DNA from 4 places in the Pseudogracilibacillus sp. ICA-222130 genome. Region 4 is predicted to be linked to each of the others. Evidence: riboswitches for the same ligand, from Rfam matches in the RefSeq annotation. Region 4 holds a riboswitch; each other region holds the start of a gene.

Region 1 (5,857 bases), on a different contig from region 4:
AATTTTTCGGGTTGTCTTCGATATCATCTAACTCAGCCTTACCCTCTTCCACTCCGTCTTTTATTGTAATTAAATCGTTTGCTTCGAATAACTGTAACACACGTCCATGGTCAGCTACAGAGTTACTTAATACAACTTCTGTGCCATCTTTAATATTATCGATTGAATCAATAGTTTTTGAGTATGCTGCGATTGGTTCAATATGAATTCCACCGATATGTGTTAACTCGTATCCTGTATCTTCAATTGTTTGTTCTAAATAAGGAATATGTTGGAAATAGTTTGCATCTAAATCGCCACTTGCTAAGTCATCATTTGGTAAAACGTAATCCTCATATGGTTCAATTTCTAAAGTAATACCTTCTTCCGCTAAAATTGGTGCCGCTTCTTCTAAAATCTCTGCATGTGGCACACTAGAAGCTCCAACTTTAATTGTCACTTCTTCAGCGTTTCCATCATTATTACCTGCGTCGTTGTTGCCTGCGTTGTTTGCTGAGTTGTTGTTATTTCCTCCACCACATGCTGCTAAAACTAAAATTGAAATTAATGCAAATAAAGCTAAAACCTTTTTCATGAAACATTCTCCCCTTTACCTTTTATCAATTTTTTTAGATATAAAATCTCCAATGAATTGGAAAATAAAAACGACAATTACAATAATGATAGAACAGACGAGGACAATTTCAAAAATTCTTCGTTGGAATCCTGCATAATATGCATAACTCCCTAGTCCACCTGCTCCGATCGCTCCAGCCATTGCTGTATAACCAATTAACGCAATCGCTGTGACGGTAATTCCTGAAATAAGTGCTGGCATCGATTCTGGGATTAATACTTTAAAAATGATACGTCTCGTCGTGGATCCCATCGCTTTTGCTGCCTCAATTACACCTTTATTTACTTCCTTCAATGCAATTTCCACTAAACGGCCGTAAAACGGTGCCGCTCCTAAAATTAAAGCTGGAAGTGCTGCATTCGGTCCCCGAATCGTTCCAATTAAAAATCTCGTTAATGGGAACAATAATAAAATTAAAATGATAAATGGGATAGCACGAAAGACGTTAACAAATGTCGCAATGATAAAATTTAATATTTTATTTTCCCATAGACCATCTTTATCTGTTAAATAAAGTAATAAGCCAAGCAATAATCCTAAAATAAACGTTCCAATAAGTGCGATGATGGTCATGTAAAACGTTTCATATGTAGCTTCAAGCAATTGGTTCGTATCAAGTTTTGAAAAATCAAGTGTCATCGCGAATTACCTCCACTGTTACCGAGGAAGCTTGAACAAAAGCCTCAACTTTCTCTATTTCTGTTTTGTCTCCAATTAATTGAATAGCAAGAGAACCAAGCGTACCGTAAGTCGTTTTCGTAATTTTACCATGTAAAATATTCACTTGAGTATCGTAGTTTTTCGCAATTTCACTAATTAGAGCATCATTGGTTGCTGTCCCTTGGAATCGTAAACGAAGAACTTTTCCTTTTCGTTCTACTTCCTCTAGCACTTCATCCAATGTATCATCTTCACGGCCTTCTTCCACGACCTCTCCAATGAATCGTTGTGTCACATCATGTTGTGGATTCGTAAAAACATCATACACATTTCCTTGTTCCACAATTTTCCCCTGTTCCATCACTGCAACACGATGACAAATTTTTCGGATGACGTTCATTTCATGTGTAATTAAAATGATCGTCAAACCAAGTTTCTCATTAATATCTACGAGTAAATTTAAAATAGAGTTTGTCGTTTCCGGGTCTAATGCAGATGTCGCTTCATCACATAATAACACTTTCGGGTTATTCGCGAGTGCTCTTGCGATTCCGACACGTTGTTTTTGTCCCCCACTAAGTTGGGACGGATACGCTTTTTCTCTACCTTCTAATCCAACTAATTGAATGAGTTCCTTTACTCTTTTTTCTCTTTCTGCTTTTGGCACACCAGCGATTTCGAGAGGGAAGGCAATATTATCTTCCGTCGTTCGTGACCATAATAAATTAAAGTGTTGGAAAATCATTCCGATATCTTGTCTCGCTGTACGAAGATTTTTCGTATTTAATTCAGTCATGCTCTCGCCGTCAATGGTTATGGTTCCTGCTGTCGGTTCTTCCAGGCGATTTAATAACCGAACGAACGTACTTTTTCCAGCCCCACTATATCCAATCACTCCAAATATTTCACCAGTTTCGATATCCAATGTGATGTCATCGACTGCCTTGATTGGGCGATTGTCAATCGTGAATGTTTTCCTTAAATTTTTGATCGAAATCAAAATGCGTACCCTCCTTTTCCTTTTATTCCAATAAAAAAATCCCTTTGCTCTAGAGAACAAAAAGATTATATATCTTCACGTTCTCTCATTTTTCAAAGCGGTGTGCTTCGCAGGATTTAGCACCTTTCAATCTTTACATTGAAGGTTGCCGCAACTTCACAGGGCCAGTCCCTCCATTGCTCTTCATAAGAGTTTATCATATTCAATTGGTTATTATATTGAATCTTACCAGTCCTTGTTGCCTTTGTCAACGATAATGCACATTACCTAGCAAATAACTCGGGTTTGTACTCAAACACATAATGATAGATGTGTGCAACCGAATGAAATGTATAAATTTTTTCCTTTATTTCTCCATCTTTCACAATGAGTAAACACGGTACACTTTCGATTTTATTTTCTTGCATGAATTCCGGAAATAGGGATCCATTCATTTCTAGAAAAATTTCCTCCTTATGTGTCATTTCAATTTTCTGTAAAAAACTTCTTGCGACATGACACGTCCCACAAAATGGGGTATGAATAAAAAGGAAACCATCATCCGGTAATGGTAATTGTTTGATCTCTTGCATATTTCTCACCAATCTTTTAAAAAATATATCGGATTAATTCGAATATGAAATTTGACGAGTTCTGTTGCGAGAATATTGTATGGGGTTGCCTCCACTTCCATATATTCTTCTGGAATATACATATTTTCTGCATGTGGCAACTCTTCATTCAACTTTTTTCTAAGTTGTTTTCCTGGACGGTCCTCATCGACGAAAATATAGACAAGATGGTGATCCAAATCATACGTTTCCAGCATTTCATCAAATTTTTCAATACTAAATGTTCCGAATGTACATAAAATTTGTACGTCATCACGGCCATCGATAATTGTTTCGAGCCGCTTTTTATCTTGTTTTCCTTCAACAATCACTATTTTCATTTTATCATTGCATCCTTTTCATTGCACCTTTTTAAAACAAAAAGCTATTCACGATGAGTTTTGTCTGCTCATCGTTGAATAGCTTTTCCATTATTCTGCTGAGATTAATGCCTCGTATTTGTCTGCTGAAAGTAACTCGTCTAACTGCTCATCCTTTGTCGGCTCGATGACGATGAACCATCCTTGGTCATAAGGAGACTCATTTACTGTTTCAGGGCTATCTTGTAGTGCTCCATTAATTTCCACTACACGTCCACTTACTGGTGCATATAATTCGGATACTGTTTTGACAGATTCTACGCTTCCAAATGGTTCGTTCATTTCAATTTCCGCACCAATTTCAGGAAGTTCTGCAAATACGATGTCCCCTAATTCTTCTAAAGCGAATTGAGTAAGTCCGACTCGAATATCGCTTCCTTCTTCTCGTGCCCACGTATGTTCTTTTGAATATAATAACTCTGTTGGTAATGACATATTTTTCTCCTCCTACGTTACTTCCATGTATTTTCGTATGTTTCTTCTTTAAAGCCAACTGTCACGCTCGTGCCGTCTGTCAGGATTGGCCGTTTAATAAGCATGCCATTTGACGCTAAATATGTAACCATGTCATCGAGTGTGGCATCTTTTATTTTTTCTTTCATATTTTGTTCGCGATACACTTTCCCACTCGTATTAAAAAATTTCTTCGGTTCTAGTCCACTTTTTTCAATAAGCGATTTTATCGTCGCTTCTGAAGGTGTTTCTTCGACTAAATGAACTAATTCATACGTTTTCCCGTGATCATCTAGCCATTTTTTTGCCTTCTTACATGTACTACAATTCGGGTACCAATATAATGTTAGTGACATCGTAAACCTCCGTATAAAAAATTTACTAATCTGATTATAGCAAATAATCCCCCGCGCTACAAAGGGATAAATTTTTTCATGAAAACTGGTGGGTGTGTGTAATAATTCCGCAAGTGTAGGGCGATTTCAGTGGGAACTTGCGGATATATGCAGTAATTACGCAAGTGCAAGGCGGTTTTCATGATAACTTGCGGATGTGTGTAATAATTCCGCAAGTGCTCGGCGGTTTTCATGATAACTTGCGGATATATGCAGTAATTACGCAAGTGCAAGCCCGTTTCAGCGATAACTTGCGGATATAACCAATAATTACGCAAGTGCAAGGCGGTTTTCACGATAACTTGCGGATATAATCAATAATTACGCAAGTGCAAAGCCGTTTCCTCAATAACTTGCGGATATACATCACAGCCCCGTCGCAAGTTCACCAACAATTCCCCGCGCTATTAAATGTACTTCAAGTAATAAATCGATAGCTAGCATTCTTCCGACTATTTTCCTTCTTAAAGTACAATTGCAAAATAGATTGTATGGTTCGTATGGACACCATTCCTCCTATCCATTCGTAGATTCGCTCGGTTGTGATGGGGGCCTCTGGAAAAAGGGTGACGTATTCCACAATACTACGGACAACAGCAGATGCAAGCGACTCCCTATACGTGCACCGTGCACAACACATATGCCGATATTCCCGAGCCATCCAACCACGACAACGTACACAAGTAATGCCTTTTCGCAAAGTCTCCCACTCAAATGAAGGGGTGCGAACAAATCGATTTTCTGTTACATGTAAAGTACGTAATTTTTCAGCTAATGCGATGTGGGTAGCATTCAAGGTTGCACGCTCATTATTTAAATGCGAAAAAAAACCTTGCAATTATGTCGGCAAAACAATTTTATCATTTGGCTTCATGTACAATGTGAAACGATCATTCACAAAGGCGACATAAGGTAGAACAGGTAGATGAATATTTAGAGATAAAAGTATTTCCTTTAACAAAATTTCTGTGCGATTCAATTGATGTAACGGGTTTGCTATCACTTTATTCGTCCGAAGTGATGTAAACTGATCATCAAAATATGCATATTCATTTTCAAAGTTTTTAACTTCTACTAAAAGTAGTTTCGTTGCAAAAATTAACAAGCAATCAATTTGCGATAGTCGACCACTTTTGTCAAAGAGTAAGCTATACAAAGCGATATAATCAACTTGTAATTTTTCCACAACTAATTGTTCAAAACGACATTCCCCTCGATAACCTTGGAGTTCCTTGTAAAATTGTTGCTCATCCTCCTTCGAAAAAACGATACGATTTTGCAGTAATTCATATACGTATAATAGTGATGATTTTTGTACGGATTCGTTCATATTCTCCCTCCACTAAAACCCTTTCTTCTTACAATAACTAGTTATACAAATATTGCAAAAAGACAAAACTGCTATTTTGGACGAAAAACAGGGACGAAAATGCAAAAATCATCTAGGGGTTTCACCATTTTCACCACGAATACTTGCGATAAAATTCAATTTTATCCATTTACAAAAAAACTACATCGAAACAAAAAAATCTCGACGTAGTTTTCATGAGCGAATCGTTTCTCTGACAAGTTTCCCTATCGCCCGTTCGATATCCTCTACTTGTGGAACTGCCTGGTGCTCCAATTTTGCATTATATGGCATTGGAACGAAAGCCCCTCCGAGACGAATGATTGGTGCACGTAAAGCATGAAAAGCTCGTTCAGCAATTAAACTGGTAATTTCCCCACCAATTCCGCCACGTTTTACCGCTTCATGGACGATG
Region 2 (5,857 bases), on a different contig from region 4:
ACGACCCTTTTTATCGGTTATTTAGCTTATACGAATGGTGAGTTTCTGCATGTGAAACATGCCATCATTGATACATTTGAACAAGAAGACGTAACAAAAGATAAAAAAGTCCATGCTGAAACGATCAAACATGAAGGAAAAGAAGCGAAAGGAAAAATTAAAAAAGCCGTACAATTAGAAGCACCACTTATAGAACAGTTGCCAGAATTGCCACGCGGTTGTGAAGTAACCGCACTTAGCATGCTTCTTTCTTTCCATGGGATCGATGTCGATAAAATGACGTTAGCTGAAGAAGTGAAACGTAGTACACAAGCGTATCAATATAAAAATGGACAAGTTCATTTCGGCAATCCGGACAATGGATTTGTCGGGAGTATGTATACATTCGATGAACCAGGCCTCGGTGTTTACCACGGACCTATCGCATCACTCGCCAAAAAACATGCGGCAAATTTACAAGTAATTGACTTTACGGGAGAAGATTTTAAAGAAGTAAAAAGACATATAAGTGAAGGCCATCCAGTATGGGTCATCATTAATTCCCACTATACACATTTGCCAAAAGAACAATTTGAAACATGGCAAACAGAAGATGGACCAATCGACATTACGTACCGACAACACGCTGTCTTAATAACTGGATATGACGAAGAAAAAGTATATTTCAATGACCCATTAAATTACCGAAGTAGTGCACCAATAAAAGATTTCATTGCTGCTTGGGAACAAATGGGAAAACAGTCTATTACGATGTATGAGTAATAGACTGTTTTTTTGTTCTTTCATGTAATGAGGTTATCCTCTTAACGTTGATTGCCCTTGCGCAAAATCATATTTTCCTTCCATAAACACTTGATGCCATACCATGAACATTAAGAAGGTCCAAATTTTTCGGCTATAATCCGCTTTTCCTGCACAATGTGCCTCTAATAAATCACGGACAAATTGTTTATGGACGTATGCATCTACTTCCGCTTCATCAATCGTACGTTTCGCCCAACCGTTTAATTCTTTTTTCAGCCAATGTCTCATCGGTACAGGGAATCCTAATTTTTTCCGATCTAATACGTGATCTGGAATAATTCCACGTGATGCTTCACGTAAAATCGATTTCGTCGTGTTGTTCGCAATTTTTAAATCGATTGGAATTTTGCTCGCTAATTCAAACACATCTTTATCGACAAACGGCATTCTAATTTCAATTCCATTTGCTTTCGACATTTTACCTGCTTTTAATAAAATATCCCCACGCATCCACGTATGAATATCGATATATTGCATTTGAGCGACGAGTGGTTCATGGCTTATAATATCATAATATGGTCCCGTAATATCTTCATAGGAAATCGTGCGGTTAAATGTTTTTAAAAAGGCTTCTTTTTCTTTTTCCTCAAACATTTTCGCATTACCGATATAACGTTCTCTTAATGGGGTTGTCCCTCTTAATAAGAAACTTTTCCCACTCATATTCTCCGGTAAAGTCATCGCAACTTTTCGAATTAATGTTTTGAATAATCCAGGAATATAGTTAAACATCCGTAAAGAATCTGGTTCACGATAAATATTATACCCGCCGAATAACTCATCCGAACCTTCGCCAGATAATGCAAAATTCACATAACTGCTCGCTTCTTTAGAAACGAAATATAGCGGAATACAAGATGGGTCTGCTAATGGCTCTTCTAAATTCCACATTATTTCCGGAATTTGGTTTACATATTCATCTGCCGTAATAAATTTCGCGATATTTTCAACGCCTACTTTATCTGCTGTCTCCTTAGCAACGTCCACTTCAGAGAATCCTTCTCGCTCAAAACCGACAGAGAATGTTTTTATATTTGGGTTCATCTCTTTCGCCATCGACACGACTAAGGTCGAATCAATTCCTCCAGATAAAAAGGCCCCAATATCTGCAATACCATCCATCCGTTTTTCAATGTTTTCATACATGACTTCACGAATTTTATTGATCCATACAGACTTCTCTGTTTGGATAGGGTCAAAGGATGGCTTCCAATATTTATGGAATGTCACTTCCCCTGCTTTTTCTTTCACAAAATAAGTTGCCGGGTCCATAATAACGACATCGTCATGCAATGTATATGGTTCAGGTACATATTGGAAACTAAAATAATGTTGTAACGCTGTTTCATTCATTTTATCTATATGATAACGGTTCGTAATTTCCGTTTTTGAAGAAGAAAAGGTGAACGCTCCATCCCTTTCTACATAAAAAAGTGGCTTCACACCAAAATGATCTCTCGCTCCATATAATGTTTCACTATGTTTATCTAAAATGGTAATAATAAATTTCCCGCTAATTTGCGCGAATAATTCCTTTTGTCCTTGTGGAAATAACACTGCAATAATTTCTGCAATATTCGTGGATGAAATCCCCGCTTTTTCCGCTAATGTTTCCTTGTTATAGCATTCACCAAAATAATGTACATAATATTGTTCATTTTCAAATACTTGATCTAATTCACTTGCTTCATATAAAAAAGAAAAATTTCCATGTTCATATGTTTGTTCATGTTGCTCGACATTGTTTACATCGATGATAGATGAAGTCGTTCCATGATGTAAACTTCCAATAAAATGGCCCATGTTTGTAACCTACCTTTATGAAATCTATTTTCTAAAAAATAATACCATATTTTTTTCTGTTACGACAAGCATTACATCCGTCGTAAACATCAATATTTTGCAATTGTTCACTAGATTGTTTCATCTTATTTATGAATAGGTTTTCATCCATATCACAGGAACTTTTCACCCTACTTTCTCTTCCTATTATACAGCTGTTGTCCATATAAACAAAAAATGGATGACATGTATATCATCCATTTTTTCCTTTTATTTATTCGCAATTGCGACAACCGATTGTCTTAATGCTTCCGCTTTATCTAAATTTTCCCAAGGAAGTGTAACATCACGACGGCCGAAATGTCCATATGCTGCAGTGTCACGATAAATCGGACGACGTAAATCTAACATCTGAATAATGCCACGTGGGCTTAAGTTGAAGTTTTCACGTACCACTTCGACTAAAATTTCTTCTGACACTTTTCCAGTTCCAAATGTATCAATCGCAATCGATACAGGTTGTGCCACTCCAATAGCATACGCTAATTGAACTTCACATTTTTCCGCTAAATGTGCTGCCACGATATTTTTCGCGACATAACGTGCGGCATATGCTGCAGATCGGTCCACTTTTGTCGCATCTTTACCAGAAAATGCTCCCCCACCATGACGAGCATATCCACCGTACGTATCGACGATAATTTTACGGCCTGTTAATCCCGCATCTCCTTGTGGTCCACCGATCACGAAACGACCAGATGGGTTAATATAATATTTCGTGTTTTCATCTAATAAGAAACTCGGAACAATTGGTTTAATAATATATTCCTGTATATCTTTTTTAATTTGTTCTAATGTAACATCTTCCGTATGTTGAGTAGACACAACGATTGCATCTACCCGAACAGGTTTATCATGTTCATCATATTCTACCGTTACTTGTGTTTTACCGTCAGGCAGTAAATACGGTAATGTATGGTCTTTACGAACATCTGTTAATCGTTTTGCAATACGGTGCGCTAAATAAATCGGTAATGGCATTAGATCTTCTGTTTCATCACATGCATACCCAAACATTAACCCTTGGTCTCCCGCACCAATTTCCGATTCATCTGCCTCTCCTTCCCGTGTTTCTAATGCAACATCTACTCCACCTGCAATATCAGGTGACTGCTCATCGATAGCCGTTAATACGGCACATGTTTCTGCATCAAATCCGTAACGTGAATCCGTGTATCCAATTTCTTTTACTGTTTTACGAACGATGGAAGGGATATCAACATATACATTCGTCGTAATTTCACCGGAAACTAACACGAGTCCTGTTGTAACAGTCGTTTCACATGCAACACGTGCATACGGGTCCCCTTTTAAAATTTCATCTAAAATTGCATCCGAGATTTGGTCACTCATTTTATCCGGATGTCCTTCCGTTACTGATTCTGATGTGAATAAACGGCGATTCTTTGTCATTATAATTAAGCCTCCTATAAATATTACACGGAGCTCTACTCGATAGAGATCATAGGGAACGAGATGACTCGTTCATTTTTCATAAATAATGGAATTCATGAAAAAATCCTTTCCTATATAAAATGAGGAAAGGATATTGTTTCTGCCTTTCACTCTTATTGTTCAAGGAAAATCCTTGCATCAGGTTAGCACCTTTTCACATACTTGTGAGGTTGCTGGGCTTCACAGGGTCTGTCCCTCCACCAACTCCTAATAAGAGAGTCCGTTGTTTATTACATATGAAATATTTCCTGAAAAACACCTCTATATGTATACTATAATGGCTAGTCTATATGATAATAAGTGAAATGTCAATCGATTAAAGAAGAAATACAACCTTCTATATGCATGCGATAACCCGAACTTCTGAAAAAATTACGAATTCCGATTTTTTTCGTTCAAAAGTTTTCTCAAGTCAGAGGACACTTTGGATCCATACCAGTTCAATCCATCTAATAACTCAATGATTTCAGCCATCCCAATAAAAAACATCCCTGATATAAATCCACTGAACGCGGTAGTGAAAAAAACTCCCCAAGAAAATTCTGTTCGATCTATAGCCCCTATCCTTATTTCCGTTGGTGCAATCGCAGTACCAATTAAAACACTTACTATCATAATTGCCACTCCTAGTCCAACAAAAACTCGAGCCGTTTTATTACTTTTCCCCAATATGAACCCCACCCCTTCTTTTATGTATCTTACTTTTTTCCTATGCATCTTCAGCAACGAAACTTAATATCTTTTACCCGAACACGTATAGTATGAAACATTTCCATTTTTTCCCTATTATTTTGTTTTTTTCGCCCATTATCCAACGCTAAAATGGTAGTTCAAGTATTGATATGATTATGTTAAAATAGATTTACTGTAGTGAGACAAAGCTTTTGTGATTTTTTTCACAAAATTGTAATACATTTAAAAAACGTTATTGCACCAACGTTTTTAGACGTTTTAGCTTTTGTTTCATTATAATAAATTAACATTTTCTATTTGTTTTATTACATTAGTATGGACTAATTCGTTTAATGTGTTATACTATATTCAGATTTTAAAGTACACGAGAAAAAAGGATGGATTAATTCAATGAATACGACAGCTAGGTCAACTGTATCACAAGAAATTTTACAAAATGACAATGTTCATAACAATTTATCTGTACCAGGATTGGTAGAAAAGATTTTATCACGTAATGAAGGTGTATTAACTGCAACTGGATCAGTTCAAGCAACTACTGGAAAATACACTGGCCGTTCACCAAAAGACCGTTTCATCGTTCGTGATGACGTTTCTGATAACTTAGTAGATTGGGGAGAAGTAAACAAACCAATCGATGAGGCATCATTCCAAAAATTATTCGATAAAGTTGTAAATCACTTAAAAAATAAAGATGAAGTTTTCTCTTTTAAAGGATTCGCTGGAGCAGACGAAAAATATCGTTTACCAGTGGAAGTAGTAAACGAATATGCATGGCATAACCTTTTTGCACGTCAGTTATTCATTACACCGACGAAAGATGAGTTAGCAGCACATGAGGCTGGCTTTACAGTTCTCTCTGCACCGACATTAGAAGCAGACCCTCAAGAAGATGGGACGAATTCTGAAACATTTATCGTTATTTCATTCAAAGAGCGTGTCGTATTAATCGGTGGAACGGAATATGCTGGGGAAATTAAAAAATCTATTTTCTCTGTGATGAACTACTTATTACCACAACAAAATGTGTTATCTATGCACTGTTCTGCAAACGTTGGGGAGG
Region 3 (5,857 bases), on a different contig from region 4:
TCCCCATCAATGATCGCTAATTTTCGGTGATTTCTAAAATTTACTTTAAAATTAATTTTCCCCACTTTAGGCGGGAAAAACGCTCCAACTTGTATGTTTTCTCTTTCTAATCGCTGTAAAAACTTCTTACTTAATCCACGTGAACCCATATCATCATATAAAAAGCGAACTTCTACTCCTTCACGTGCTTTTTGGATTAAAACATCCGCAATTTTTGTTCCTAGTTGGTCTTGCCGAATAATATAATAAAGTAAATGTATATGATTTTTAGCATTTTCTAAATCATGAATTAAGGAAGTGAATTTATCTGTTCCATCTGTAAATATTTCCACTTCGTTGTTTTGCGTGTAAATGGCATCATTATGTTTTAAATGTAAATAATATAATTCCTTGTATTCCTTTAGTTCTTCTTGCTTAAAAGGAAGTTGGTCTTCCTCGATTTTCTTTAGTTGCTCTTGCACTTCCTTCTTTACACCTAGCCTACTTTTCGTATCCCATGTAAATATTTTTTGGTGCGTTAAATTTCTACCAAATAATAAATATAGAAGGAAACCTAAAACAGGAATAAAAAATAAGACCATAAGCCATGCCCATGTGGAACTTGCATTTTTCCGTTCTAAAAAAATAACCGTAAATGCAAGGACAAAGTTCACAATCATGACTGATCCAAATAATATAGGTACAAGTTGCATAGGCATCCCCTCTCTCTTTCTTTCTTATATTCTAACATATTTTGAACTTAAGAGAGTGTATCTAATGCAACTTCAAGGTCCTTCCATACATCTTCCCAATGTTCTAGTCCTACAGATAATCGAATAAGGGAGTCTTTTATACCCATATGCGTTCGCTCTTCTTCTGGAATCACTGCATGGGTCATCGTTGCTGGATGCTCAATTAAAGTTTCTGCATCTCCAAGACTAACTGCCACTTTTACAAATGTTAATGCATTTAAAAACTGCTGGGCGTTATATTTATCCCCTTTAATGTCAAATGCTAGCACACCCCCACCACGATGCATTTGTTTCTTATACACTGTCGGATCATCTAATCCTGGATAATACACCGCTTCTACATTCGGATGTGTTTCAAGTTTGGCAGCAATTTTTTTTGCGTTGTCACAATGACGGTCCATTCGTAATGGCAATGTTTTCAGTCCCCTTAATAGGAGCCAAGCATCAAATGGTGCTAGCACGGCACCAATATTGTTTCGTGTCGTACTTGCAATTTCATCCATCCTCTCTTCTGTTCCAATGGCGATTCCCGCAATCACATCTCCATGTCCATTTAAATATTTTGTCGCACTATGTACTACGATGTCACAACCAAGTTCTATAGGACGTTGTAAATAAGGGGTCGAAAATGTATTATCCACAACGACAGGTATATCGTATTCTTTTGCAATTTTACTTATCTTTTTTAAATCGATTAATTGCATCGTCGGATTGACAGGCGTTTCAATATAAATGACCGCCGTATTTTCCTTTATCGCATGGCGGATTTTTTCTTCAGATGTAAAGTCTGTCAATTGTACATCCATTCCATACTTCTCTTCCATCATTTTTAATAAACCGAATGTACAACCATATAAACCATTCGAGCATAAAATATGCTCATTTGCTTTTGTAAGTGCAATGAGCACAGCAGATATGGCACCCATTCCCGAACCGAATGCTAAGGCACGCTCACCGCCTTCTAACACCGCCATCCTTTTTTCTAATACATCTACAGTCGGATTCCCAATTCGTGTATAAATATGCCCGTCTGCTTCTCCACTAAAGCTTTTCTCTCCATGTTCAGCAGACTGAAATTCAAATGTAGACGTTTGAAAAATTGGCACTGAAACACTACCCAGCAATTGTTTTGCATCATATCCATCATGAATGGACATCGTTTCAATTTTTTTCATGCTCGTTCCTCCTCTTATTTATGTAACTCTAGTATAACAAACTTTCTGACAATTCTGTTTCACCATGCATGAATGGATGAAAAAGTCGGAACAATTGCCAACAGCTAGAACATAGGCGTAAAATGATGGTAGAAAACATCAGTGAAGTGAGGCAGTAAATGAACAATAAAAACATGAAAACAGGCATTATGTTAGGGATTATTACATATATTTTATGGGGATTTTTCCCGATCTATTGGAAACTATTAGACATATACGAACCAGATGTCATTTTAGCGAATCGCATCATTTGGTCTTGTCTATTTATGGTTGGATATTTACTTTTCACACGAAAATTACGCTCTTTTTTCTCATTATGTACAACATTATTGAAAGATAAACAGAAAATGCTCTACATTACATTAGCATCTATTGTCATTAGCGCAAACTGGCTCATTTATATTTGGGCTGTACATAATGATTTCGTCATTCAAGCAAGTTTAGGCTATTATATGAATCCTTTATTAAGCATCGTATTAGGTGTCCTATTTTTAAAAGAAGCATTATACCCAGCGCAAAAAGTTGCATTGTTATTCGCGAGTTTTGGTGTCATATATTTAACAGTCTCCTATGGGGTATTTCCTTGGATTTCTATCGCATTAGCATTATCATTTGGTTTATATGGGCTATTAAAAAAAGCCGTTAAGCTAGATTCGGCCTATTCATTAACCGTGGAGACATTACTATTAACTCCGATTGCACTCATTTATTTATGCACATTTGTCGGAGTGGATTTAGGATTTGCAGCAAGCACATCATGGACGGATACAGGGCTATTACTCATATCCGGAGTTGCTACAGCCGTCCCACTATTATTATTCGGCTATGCCGTAACATACATTCCTTTGTCATTAGCAGGAATTTTGCAGTATATCGCACCGACAATTATGCTTTTACTCGGCGTATTCCTCTATGATGAACCATTTACATCCGCACATTTCGTGACGTTTACATGTATTTGGATTGCGTTAATTTTATTTGTGTCTTCTACATTAAGAGTCCATAAAGTTAGAAAATTCACAAATTAATTGACTTTGATTCATTTACAGGTATAATGGATACTAATTTCATCGACATATCTCTTATCAAGACGGATGGAGGGAATAGGCCCTGAGAAGTCCAGCAACCTTAAAGCAATTGCTTTTAACGGTGCCAAATCCTACAGATGATATTCTGGAAGATAAGAGGAGGACAATACATAATGATCCCTCTTCTTACAATCATGTAGAAGAGGTTTTTTTATATCATCACCTTCTCAAATAAAATACAATACGTTCAAAATTTTAAGGAGGAGTTTTACATGTCAACATTTCGTTATCAGAAAGATGAAACTATCTTACTTCATGCAGGTCAAGAACCAGATCCTACAACAGGCTCTCGTGCATTACCAATCTATCAAACTACTTCTTATGTATTTAACGATACAGACCATGCTCGCAACTTATTTGCATTAACAGAACCCGGTAATATTTATACACGCTTAATGAATCCTACGACAGACGCCTTTGAACAACGTGTCGCTCAGTTAGAAGACGGAACAGCGGCAGTGGCAGTTGCTTCCGGAATGGCAGCAATTACATATGCAATTTTAAATGTTGCTAGTGCAGGCGATGAAATTGTGGCAGATAGTAATTTATATGGTGGAACATATAATTTATTCATTCATACATTGCCACGCTTCGGTATTACGGTAAAAATCGTTGATGGGACAGATCTGGATGCAATTCGCAATGCGATTACAGATAAAACGAAAGCCATTTTTGGGGAAACGATTACGAATCCTAGTTTAAATGTGTTTGATGTGGAAGCAGTCGCAAATATTGCACACGAACATGGGATTCCATTAATTATTGATAATACTTTTGCACCAAAATTTGCGAAACCACTAAAGTGGGGAGCAGATGTTGTCGTACATTCCGCGACAAAATGGATTGGTGGACACGGAACATCGATCGGTGGAATTATTGTCGATGGCGGACGTTTCAACTGGGATAGTGACAAATTCCCTGGATTTACGGAGCCAGATGAAAGTTATGGTGGGGTTCGTTTTGCAGACTTAGGGCCTGTTGCATTTGCACTTCGTATTCGTGTGCAATTATTACGTGACACAGGAGCAGCTATAAGCCCACATAACGCGTTTTTATTAACACAAGGATTAGAAACATTACATGTTCGCTTAGAACGTCATAGCGAAAACGCCATAAAAATCGCCAACTTCCTGAAAGACCACCCTGGTGTAACGTGGGTGAACTTCCCTGGATTTGACGATCATCCATCACATGAACTAGCACATAAATATTTTGAATATGGATATGGATCTGTCATTACATTCGGTATTAAAGGTGGGCTAGAAGCTGGTAAAACATTGATCGACCATATTGAATTATGGTCTCACGTTGCAAACGTAGGAGATGCAAAATCATTAATCATCCACCCAGCTTCCACAACACACCAACAGTTAAATGAAGCAGATCTTGCAAAAAGTGGTGTAACAGAAGACCTTGTTCGTCTTTCTGTCGGTATTGAGGCGATTGACGATATTTTAGCTACATTAGATCGTGCAATTGGACAAGCAACTGGTGAAACGGTGCTGGAAACGACCAATCATATAGCGATCGATTGGGTAACGAACTCGCCATTTGATCGTTCTGAAGGGTTACGTGCAAAAACAATTGCCGTTCAAGGATCAGATGCGTTACTAGATAAAGCAAATGAATTACGTCCATTAGGATATCGTATTGTTCATGTACAGGATGTAGAAGAAGACATTGTAGATATCCTATATACGGACGAGCCAACAGTGGAAAATCATGTAGGTGCAACCATCGTCTGGTCTAATGGTGATGTGACGGCAAATGGTCAGGCAATCGTCATCACCAACAATGATCTAGTAACGACAGTGAAAAATGCTAGGAACAAACGTGCATAATAATGAAAATATAAAAAACTAGACATTGAACTTGATTTAAAAATAACCGTTCTGTTTATCTTTTTTAAGATAAACAGAACTTTTTTTATCCCAAAAAATGATAAAGCCATAGAGCATATGATGAAAGAAAAGGCCAAAATATTTTGTTATTTCAACCTATATCGGCTTCCTCTCTTTTTATGTAATGAATACCTTTATTTTCATACGTTTACATTTATTTAACGATTTTGGTAAAGTACTTATATAATCAAGGAATGTCATCTATAATATAGATAATATTGAAATATAGGTGTGATTTTTATTAAACGAACAATTATATTGTCCATCATTATTATAAGCATCATTTTGTTAGCATTTTTCTCTACGCCCAAAAAACAAAAACCTATAAATAAAATCATTGAAGATGAAATAACGAGTGAAATAGAAGGCGACGATAAAGAATTAGATGAGGATTTAGAAACAGCAATGATGAAAGAAGACCCCGTACGTGACTTTATTTCAGATCAATTAAAACGGGCTGCGAACTTCTTTTTCACAAGCGATATTAATGTCGTTGCTATTGGTGATTCTTTAACAGAAGGTGTAGGGGATGAAACGGGAAATGGTGGTTATGTCGGTGTTTTAGATGAAACAATTAATGAAGAAAAACAACTCGTCCATTTCGATAATTTCGGTAAACGTGGCAACCGAAGTGGACAATTAATCGAACGTCTAGAAGAAAAAGAAATAAAAAGGGCGATTGAAAAGTCACATATTGTACTTATTACCATCGGAGCGAATGATATTATGCAAGTATTTAAAGACAATTTTGCCGACTTATCATTAGATCCATTTACGAGTGAACAAATTAAATATGAACAACGACTCGAAACCATTTTTGATACCATAAAAGCATTAAATGAAGATACAGAAATTTACTTGATCGGTTTTTACAATCCGTTTAAACGATATTTTTCAGATATAGAAGAGTTGGACTATATTGT
Region 4 (5,857 bases):
CTTGTAAAGCTGTTCCATCTTCTAATACTCCCGGTTCATGCATGGAGACGTTGGTAATGATTGGCAAATCCGTCTCCTCTCGTGCAATTTGTAAAACCGTTCGTAATTCGTCCAAGCTATAATACGTTTCTAATATTAATCCATCAACTCCTTCAAGTAGTAAGCAATATAACTGTTCTCTGAAGCTTCTTTTGATCTCTTCTTCGCTTTCATTTAATGTTTGGCCACCATATATTCCGCCAATATTTCCGAGAATATGTGCCCGACCATTACTCGCACGTTTCGCAATTTGGACTGCTTGCTCATTAATTTTTTTCACTTGTTCTTCCAGGCCATATCTTGCCAGCTTAATATAATTGGCTCCATATGTGTTCGTTTGAATCACTTCGGCCCCTGCTACGATATATGTTTCATGAACATTTTGGATTTGATCTGGATGTGTTAAATTCAATTCCTCAAAACAACGTCCAACACCATTCGCATATAAAATCGTCCCCATTGCTCCATCTGCAATTAACACTTTTTTCTCTAAATCTTTTAACAAACTCATCGGATCACTTCACCTCTCATGTACGAATTTGCTCAAATGCACGTGCTAAATCATTTACTAAATCTTCTTCATGTTCTACACCGACTGAAGCACGAAGTAGTCGATTTGATAAACCATAGCTTAACCTTACTTCTTCCGGTATATCCATATGTGTTTGCGTAACCGGGTATGTAAGGAAACTTTCTACGCCTCCAAGACTCTCCGCAAACGTGAAAACTTGTAATGCTTTTAAAAATGGTTCCACAAGATTTTCATTTATAATTTCAAAACTTAACATACCGCCCCTTCCTGGATAATACACATTTGTGACGAGTGGATGGTCTTGTAAAAAGTCGATAACATGTTTTGCATTTCGTTCATGTTGCCTCATTCTTAATGCTAAAGTTTTCATTCCACGAATCAGGCTCCAACAATCGTATGGAGCTAATACTGCTCCAATGGAATTATGTAAAAAGCTAAGCTCTTCACAAACTTCCTCCCCTTTTGCAATAACAAGTCCTGCCAACACATCATTATGTCCAGCCAAATACTTTGTTGCACTATGGATGACAATGTCTGCTCCCTCTTCAATCGGTCGTTGTATATACGGTGTATACAAAGTATTATCGACGATATGTAGAAGATCATTCTTATGTGAAAACTCGGATATTTTCGATAATTTAACTGTTTGCATTAAAGGATTTGTTGGTGTTTCAATAAATATTGCCTTCGTATTTTCTCGTTTTAATGTTTCTAATTCCTCGTAATCTTTTCCGTCCCAATAAGAGAATTCAAAGCCATATTTTTTCTCAAAAATCTCGAAAAGTCGGAAGTTGCCACCATAAATATCTCTAGAAGAAATAATATGATCACCCTTTTCAAATAAAGAAAATACGAGTTGTACTGCCGACATTCCAGATGATGTCGCAAATGCTTTATCCCCTTTTTCTAATTCTGCTACAGCTTCTTCTAGTACTGTTCGGGTTGGATTCCCTGTACGGATATAATCATATCCATCTTGCAGTCCGATTTCCTCGTGGCGAAATGCTGTTGAAAAATAAATCGGTGTACTTACTGCTCGAAAATGCTCATCACGATTATTTCCAATTTGCACTAAAAAAGTTTCTTGTCTACATCGGTCTGTCATTTTATTCCCCCTAAAATAATTAAATAATATGATTTTTCTGAATAAAATTTATATAGAAATAATTTCTTTTTCTGATAACTTCTCTTGTTCATCAAATAATGTGTTTTCTTGTTTTTCAATTCTAGCGACATATCCATCATGAACTGTTAATGTGATTGTTCCATTTTCTAAATCCGCTAAATGTCTCTCGAGAAACTTAATATGTGCTTCCTGTAAACGACTCATTTCTCCTCACACCTTTAACCATTTTTTCATGAAGACGAAGAATTTTTCCAATTAAAAAACCTCTTCCTGATTAAGAAGAGGTTCGAATATACATATACTGTCTCGACTCTTCTTATCTTTCAAACTAAAAGCTTGCTGGAATTGGCACAGTACTAGTCAAGTCTGTTGCCGAGGCTTCGTAGGGCCAGTCCCTCCACCTCTCTGGATAAGAAAATGTAAAACTTTTTATTTAATTTTTGATGTTGAATAATACTATACACAGATTTATTAGAACTGTCAAATAATTTCGTGAAACTTTTTTAATGAGCTGGGAAAAAGATCATTTGAATAATAAAGATAACCCCGAATATATAGAGCATTGGGTGCACTTCTTTCCCTTTACCAGTTACTAATTTTAATAAAGGATAAGTGATAAACCCTACTGCAATTCCTGTTGCGATACTCGATGTTAGAGGCATCATTAAAACGACAATAAATGTCGGAAATGCTTCATTAAATTCATTCCACTTAATCTTTGAAAGTCCAAATAACATATAACTTCCAACGATAATAAGTGCTGGTGCTGTTACTGCTGATAAAGACGAAATCGCAGCAACTAATGGGGAAAATAAAAGTGAAACTAAAAATAGTAAAGCGACAACCAATGTCGTAAAACCTGTTCTTCCCCCAACTGCTACACCTGAAGATGACTCAACATAAGCGGATGATGGTGTAGAACCTAATGTCGAACCAACAGTTGTTGCGATCGCATCAGCAGTTAACGCCGCACGTGCACGCGGAAACTTACCATTTTTCATTAAACCTGCTTGTTCCGCTACTCCAATCATCGTTCCTGTCGTATCAAAAATAGTGACAAGTAAAAATGCAAAAATTACTCCGTACAATCCATGTTGAACAACACCACCGATATCTAAATCAAAAAAGATTGGAGCTGGTGGTGCAGATATAAAGCCATCAATCGTTAATAAGTTAAAAATATATCCCGTAATTGCTGTGATCGCCATCCCGATAAATAAAGCACCTTTTACATTTCTAGCAACTAAAATTAAAGTGATCACAATACCAAAAACCGCTAATTGTGTCTCTGGAATCGACAAGTCTCCAAATGACACTAATGTTTCCTCATTTGGAACAACAAGTCCTGCCATTTTCAATCCTAAAAATGCGATAAATAAGCCAATTCCTGCTGTTATACCATATTTCAATGAATCTGGAATCGATTCAATTAATATTTGGCGAAACTTTGTAAATGTTAATAATAAAAAGATAATCCCCGATACAAAAACTGCACCAAAAACTGCTTGATAGGAAACGCCTTGTGTCGCTACAACACTTACAAAATAAGCGTTCATCCCCATTCCAGGCGCAATAGCAATCGGATAATTTCCGAATAAAGCCATAATGAGTGTTCCTACTACCGCGGACACGATTGTTGCAATAAACACTTGATCAAACGGCACACCCGCTGCAGATAATATAGCAGGGTTTACTACAATAATATATGACATCGTTAAAAACGTTGTCATTCCTGCTAAAATCTCTGTTCGAACATTCGTGCCTAACTCTTTCATTTTAAAAAAGTTTTCCATGATAAACTCCCTTTGTGTCTTTAAATTTACAGAGGCATGCCCATATGTTGTAAGATGGTTTTTCATTTGATACGGTTATGTCGTTTTCATCGAAAAATCGTCTTATCTTTTGTAGATTCATTAATGTCGGTCAAACCTTTGTACGTTCTTTTTCACACACGTAGAACATCATAATAAATGTCACCGTAAACTTCAATGATTTTGTCGCATTTTCCAATATTTTGTCATAGTTTTACTTTTCCCAATTATCCTTTAAAACATAAGAGAGAAAATTATCGAAATTTGAATGTTATGTAAGTTTTTTGGTTGCTGGTTGAAGCGGAGCGAGGTCTTTTCGGGGACGGGGGCTTGAGGGGGGATGCTAGATATCCGCAAGTTGGGAGGAATTTGCTCGGGAACTTGCGGAATTGTGACGGATATCCGCAAGTGGAACGAGTTTTCCTCGTGAACTTGCGGAATTAAGCATTATATCCGCAAGTGCAGCGCGATTTCCTCGTGAACTTGCGGAATTATACAATATATCCGCAAGTGTGGCGCGATTTCCTCGTGAACTTGCGGAATTATGCAATATATCCGCAAGTGCAACGGGTTTTCCTCGTGAACTTGCGGAATTATACAATATATCCGCAAGTGCAACGGGTTTTCCTCGTGAACTTGCGGAATTATACAATATATCCGCAAGTGCAACGGGTTTTCCTCGTGAACTTGCGGAATTAAACCGGATTTCCGCAGTGAAGGTACCGTCAAGAATACTACTATTCAAGTCAGGATTTTCGCCCTCGAAGAAGTTTTTCATTTCTTCACGCATAATATGATTAAATAAAAATTTATTGGTTATACTGTTTGACATAGGTAGGTCTCTCCTTTTTATTAGTTCGATAACTTAAGGATGTCCTACCTTTTTTATTTTAATCATTTTACACAAACCATTACGTCACCAAGTAAAACGAAAATTCCCCCGACAACTTGCGGAATTATTTTTAACATAATAAAATCCAAGGTAATTCACCTATTACCTTGGACCTTAAAACATCCAATCCTCTTAGTTTGTCATTTTAAATTCTTTCATTTTACGATAGAGTGTGCTTCTACCAATTCCAAGCTTTTCTGAAGCCTCTTTAATATTATTAGACGTTTCTAACGCCTCGGCAATCATCTTTTTTTCTACATCTTTTAGTGATAATGAATGATGTTGTTTTCGTTGATAATAATGCATTAATTGGGCTGGTAAATGTTCTACTTGAATATTTGTTCCATCACTTTTCGCTAATAAGTATGCGCGTTCCATCATATTGCGCAACTCCCGGATATTTCCAGGCCACGGATATTGTAAAATTTGTTGAATAACTTCCCCTGTCATCGACTCTGGTCCATCTCCATATTCTTTTGCGAACAATTGTAGAAAATGGTGTGCCAACAATTCAATGTCCTCTACTCTGTCACGCAATGCTGGAATATAAATCGATAAAACATTTAACCGATAAAACAAATCAGATCTAAACGCATCATTATATGCAATTTCCTCTTCTAAGTTACGATTAGTCGCTGCAATAATGCGGATATCGACATCACGTTCGGCTACATCCCCGACTCGTGTAATTTTTTTCGTTTCAATTGCCCGAAGCAATGTTGCTTGGAATTCAAATGGCATGTCTCCAATTTCATCTAAAAAAAGTGTCCCCTTATGTGCCGCTTCAAATTTTCCGACAGCTCCGCCACGTTTCGCACCAGTAAAAGCTCCTTCCGCATATCCGAACAATTCACTTAATAATAACTCCTTCGGTAAGGCTGCCATATTAATTGCTATAAATGGGCCATCTTTTCTTGTGCTCATTTCATGGATTGCTCTAGCTAATACTTCTTTTCCAGTACCCGTCTCCCCAAAAATTAATACATTTGCAATAGAATGAGCCGCAATTTTTGCTGTTTTTAACTCATGTTGGAATGCTTCATTTTTTGTGCGGACGAGTCCGAATTGTTGATATGGTGTCGTAAGTTTCCGTTTCGCCTTTACTAACCATAACTCTTTTTCCTTCGCAGCATACGAATCAATATAAAATTGCTGCTGTAATAGTTGCAACACACTCGGCGTAATAATGTCTCCTTTTTGTAAGTTCGTAAGTTCTTTCGCTTTCCGACTTAAAAATTGCACCTTCCGATCCCCTGAAATCGCCACAATCGCCTCACTACTTACCTCTCCCCAGGCACGTAATATCAATTCATTTACAGGACGTTTTAATATAACCTCTTTAATATATGGCTTTGGACGAATATTTTGCGCTGAATCCCAAACAATATCAAATTGCCCATTTTGCCTCACTTTTCCAATACGCATCGGCCTTGTTAAATGGCTTCTTTGATCAATTT

Evidence for each region. A riboswitch is a leader RNA that binds a small molecule or an ion and turns the genes downstream of it on or off. The one in region 4 is predicted to bind S-adenosylmethionine.
Region 1: another riboswitch for S-adenosylmethionine. It lies ahead of WKT09_RS08625 (methionine ABC transporter ATP-binding protein); the one in region 4 lies ahead of WKT09_RS10730 (DUF2292 domain-containing protein).
Region 2: another riboswitch for S-adenosylmethionine. It lies ahead of metK (methionine adenosyltransferase); the one in region 4 lies ahead of WKT09_RS10730 (DUF2292 domain-containing protein).
Region 3: another riboswitch for S-adenosylmethionine. It lies ahead of WKT09_RS03545 (O-acetylhomoserine aminocarboxypropyltransferase/cysteine synthase family protein); the one in region 4 lies ahead of WKT09_RS10730 (DUF2292 domain-containing protein).

Annotation. Positions count from the first base shown of each region.
Region 1 is NZ_JBBKBG010000018.1:41,897-47,753, reverse strand. It holds gene WKT09_RS08635 (MetQ/NlpA family ABC transporter substrate-binding protein) at 1-574, opposite strand, end outside; gene WKT09_RS08630 (methionine ABC transporter permease) at 590-1,255, opposite strand; gene WKT09_RS08625 (methionine ABC transporter ATP-binding protein) at 1,245-2,276, opposite strand; SAM riboswitch class I at 2,359-2,468, opposite strand; gene WKT09_RS08620 (thioredoxin family protein) at 2,540-2,848, opposite strand; gene WKT09_RS08615 (toprim domain-containing protein) at 2,854-3,207, opposite strand; gene gcvH (glycine cleavage system protein GcvH) at 3,298-3,681, opposite strand; gene WKT09_RS08605 (arsenate reductase family protein) at 3,699-4,055, opposite strand; gene WKT09_RS08600 (nuclease-related domain-containing protein) at 4,933-5,424, opposite strand; gene WKT09_RS08595 (alpha-ketoacid dehydrogenase subunit beta) at 5,638-5,857, opposite strand, start outside.
Region 2 is NZ_JBBKBG010000013.1:44,516-50,372, reverse strand. It holds gene WKT09_RS07360 (C39 family peptidase) at 1-762, shown strand, start outside; gene asnB (asparagine synthase (glutamine-hydrolyzing)) at 796-2,607, opposite strand; gene metK (methionine adenosyltransferase) at 2,857-4,059, opposite strand; SAM riboswitch class I at 4,212-4,318, opposite strand; gene WKT09_RS07345 (hypothetical protein) at 4,474-4,770, opposite strand; gene pckA (phosphoenolpyruvate carboxykinase (ATP)) at 5,185-5,857, shown strand, end outside.
Region 3 is NZ_JBBKBG010000004.1:30,082-35,938, reverse strand. It holds gene cls (cardiolipin synthase) at 1-692, opposite strand, end outside; gene megL (methionine gamma-lyase) at 740-1,906, opposite strand; gene rarD (EamA family transporter RarD) at 2,065-2,973, shown strand; SAM riboswitch class I at 3,025-3,132, shown strand; gene WKT09_RS03545 (O-acetylhomoserine aminocarboxypropyltransferase/cysteine synthase family protein) at 3,246-4,874, shown strand; gene WKT09_RS03540 (SGNH/GDSL hydrolase family protein) at 5,166-5,857, shown strand, end outside.
Region 4 is NZ_JBBKBG010000028.1:18,776-24,632, forward strand. It holds gene WKT09_RS10720 (bifunctional homocysteine S-methyltransferase/methylenetetrahydrofolate reductase) at 1-550, opposite strand, end outside; gene WKT09_RS10725 (PLP-dependent transferase) at 567-1,676, opposite strand; gene WKT09_RS10730 (DUF2292 domain-containing protein) at 1,725-1,901, opposite strand; SAM riboswitch class I at 2,011-2,113, opposite strand; gene WKT09_RS10735 (NCS2 family permease) at 2,201-3,490, opposite strand; gene WKT09_RS10740 (hypothetical protein) at 3,852-4,340, opposite strand; gene WKT09_RS10745 (transporter substrate-binding protein) at 4,533-5,857, opposite strand, start outside.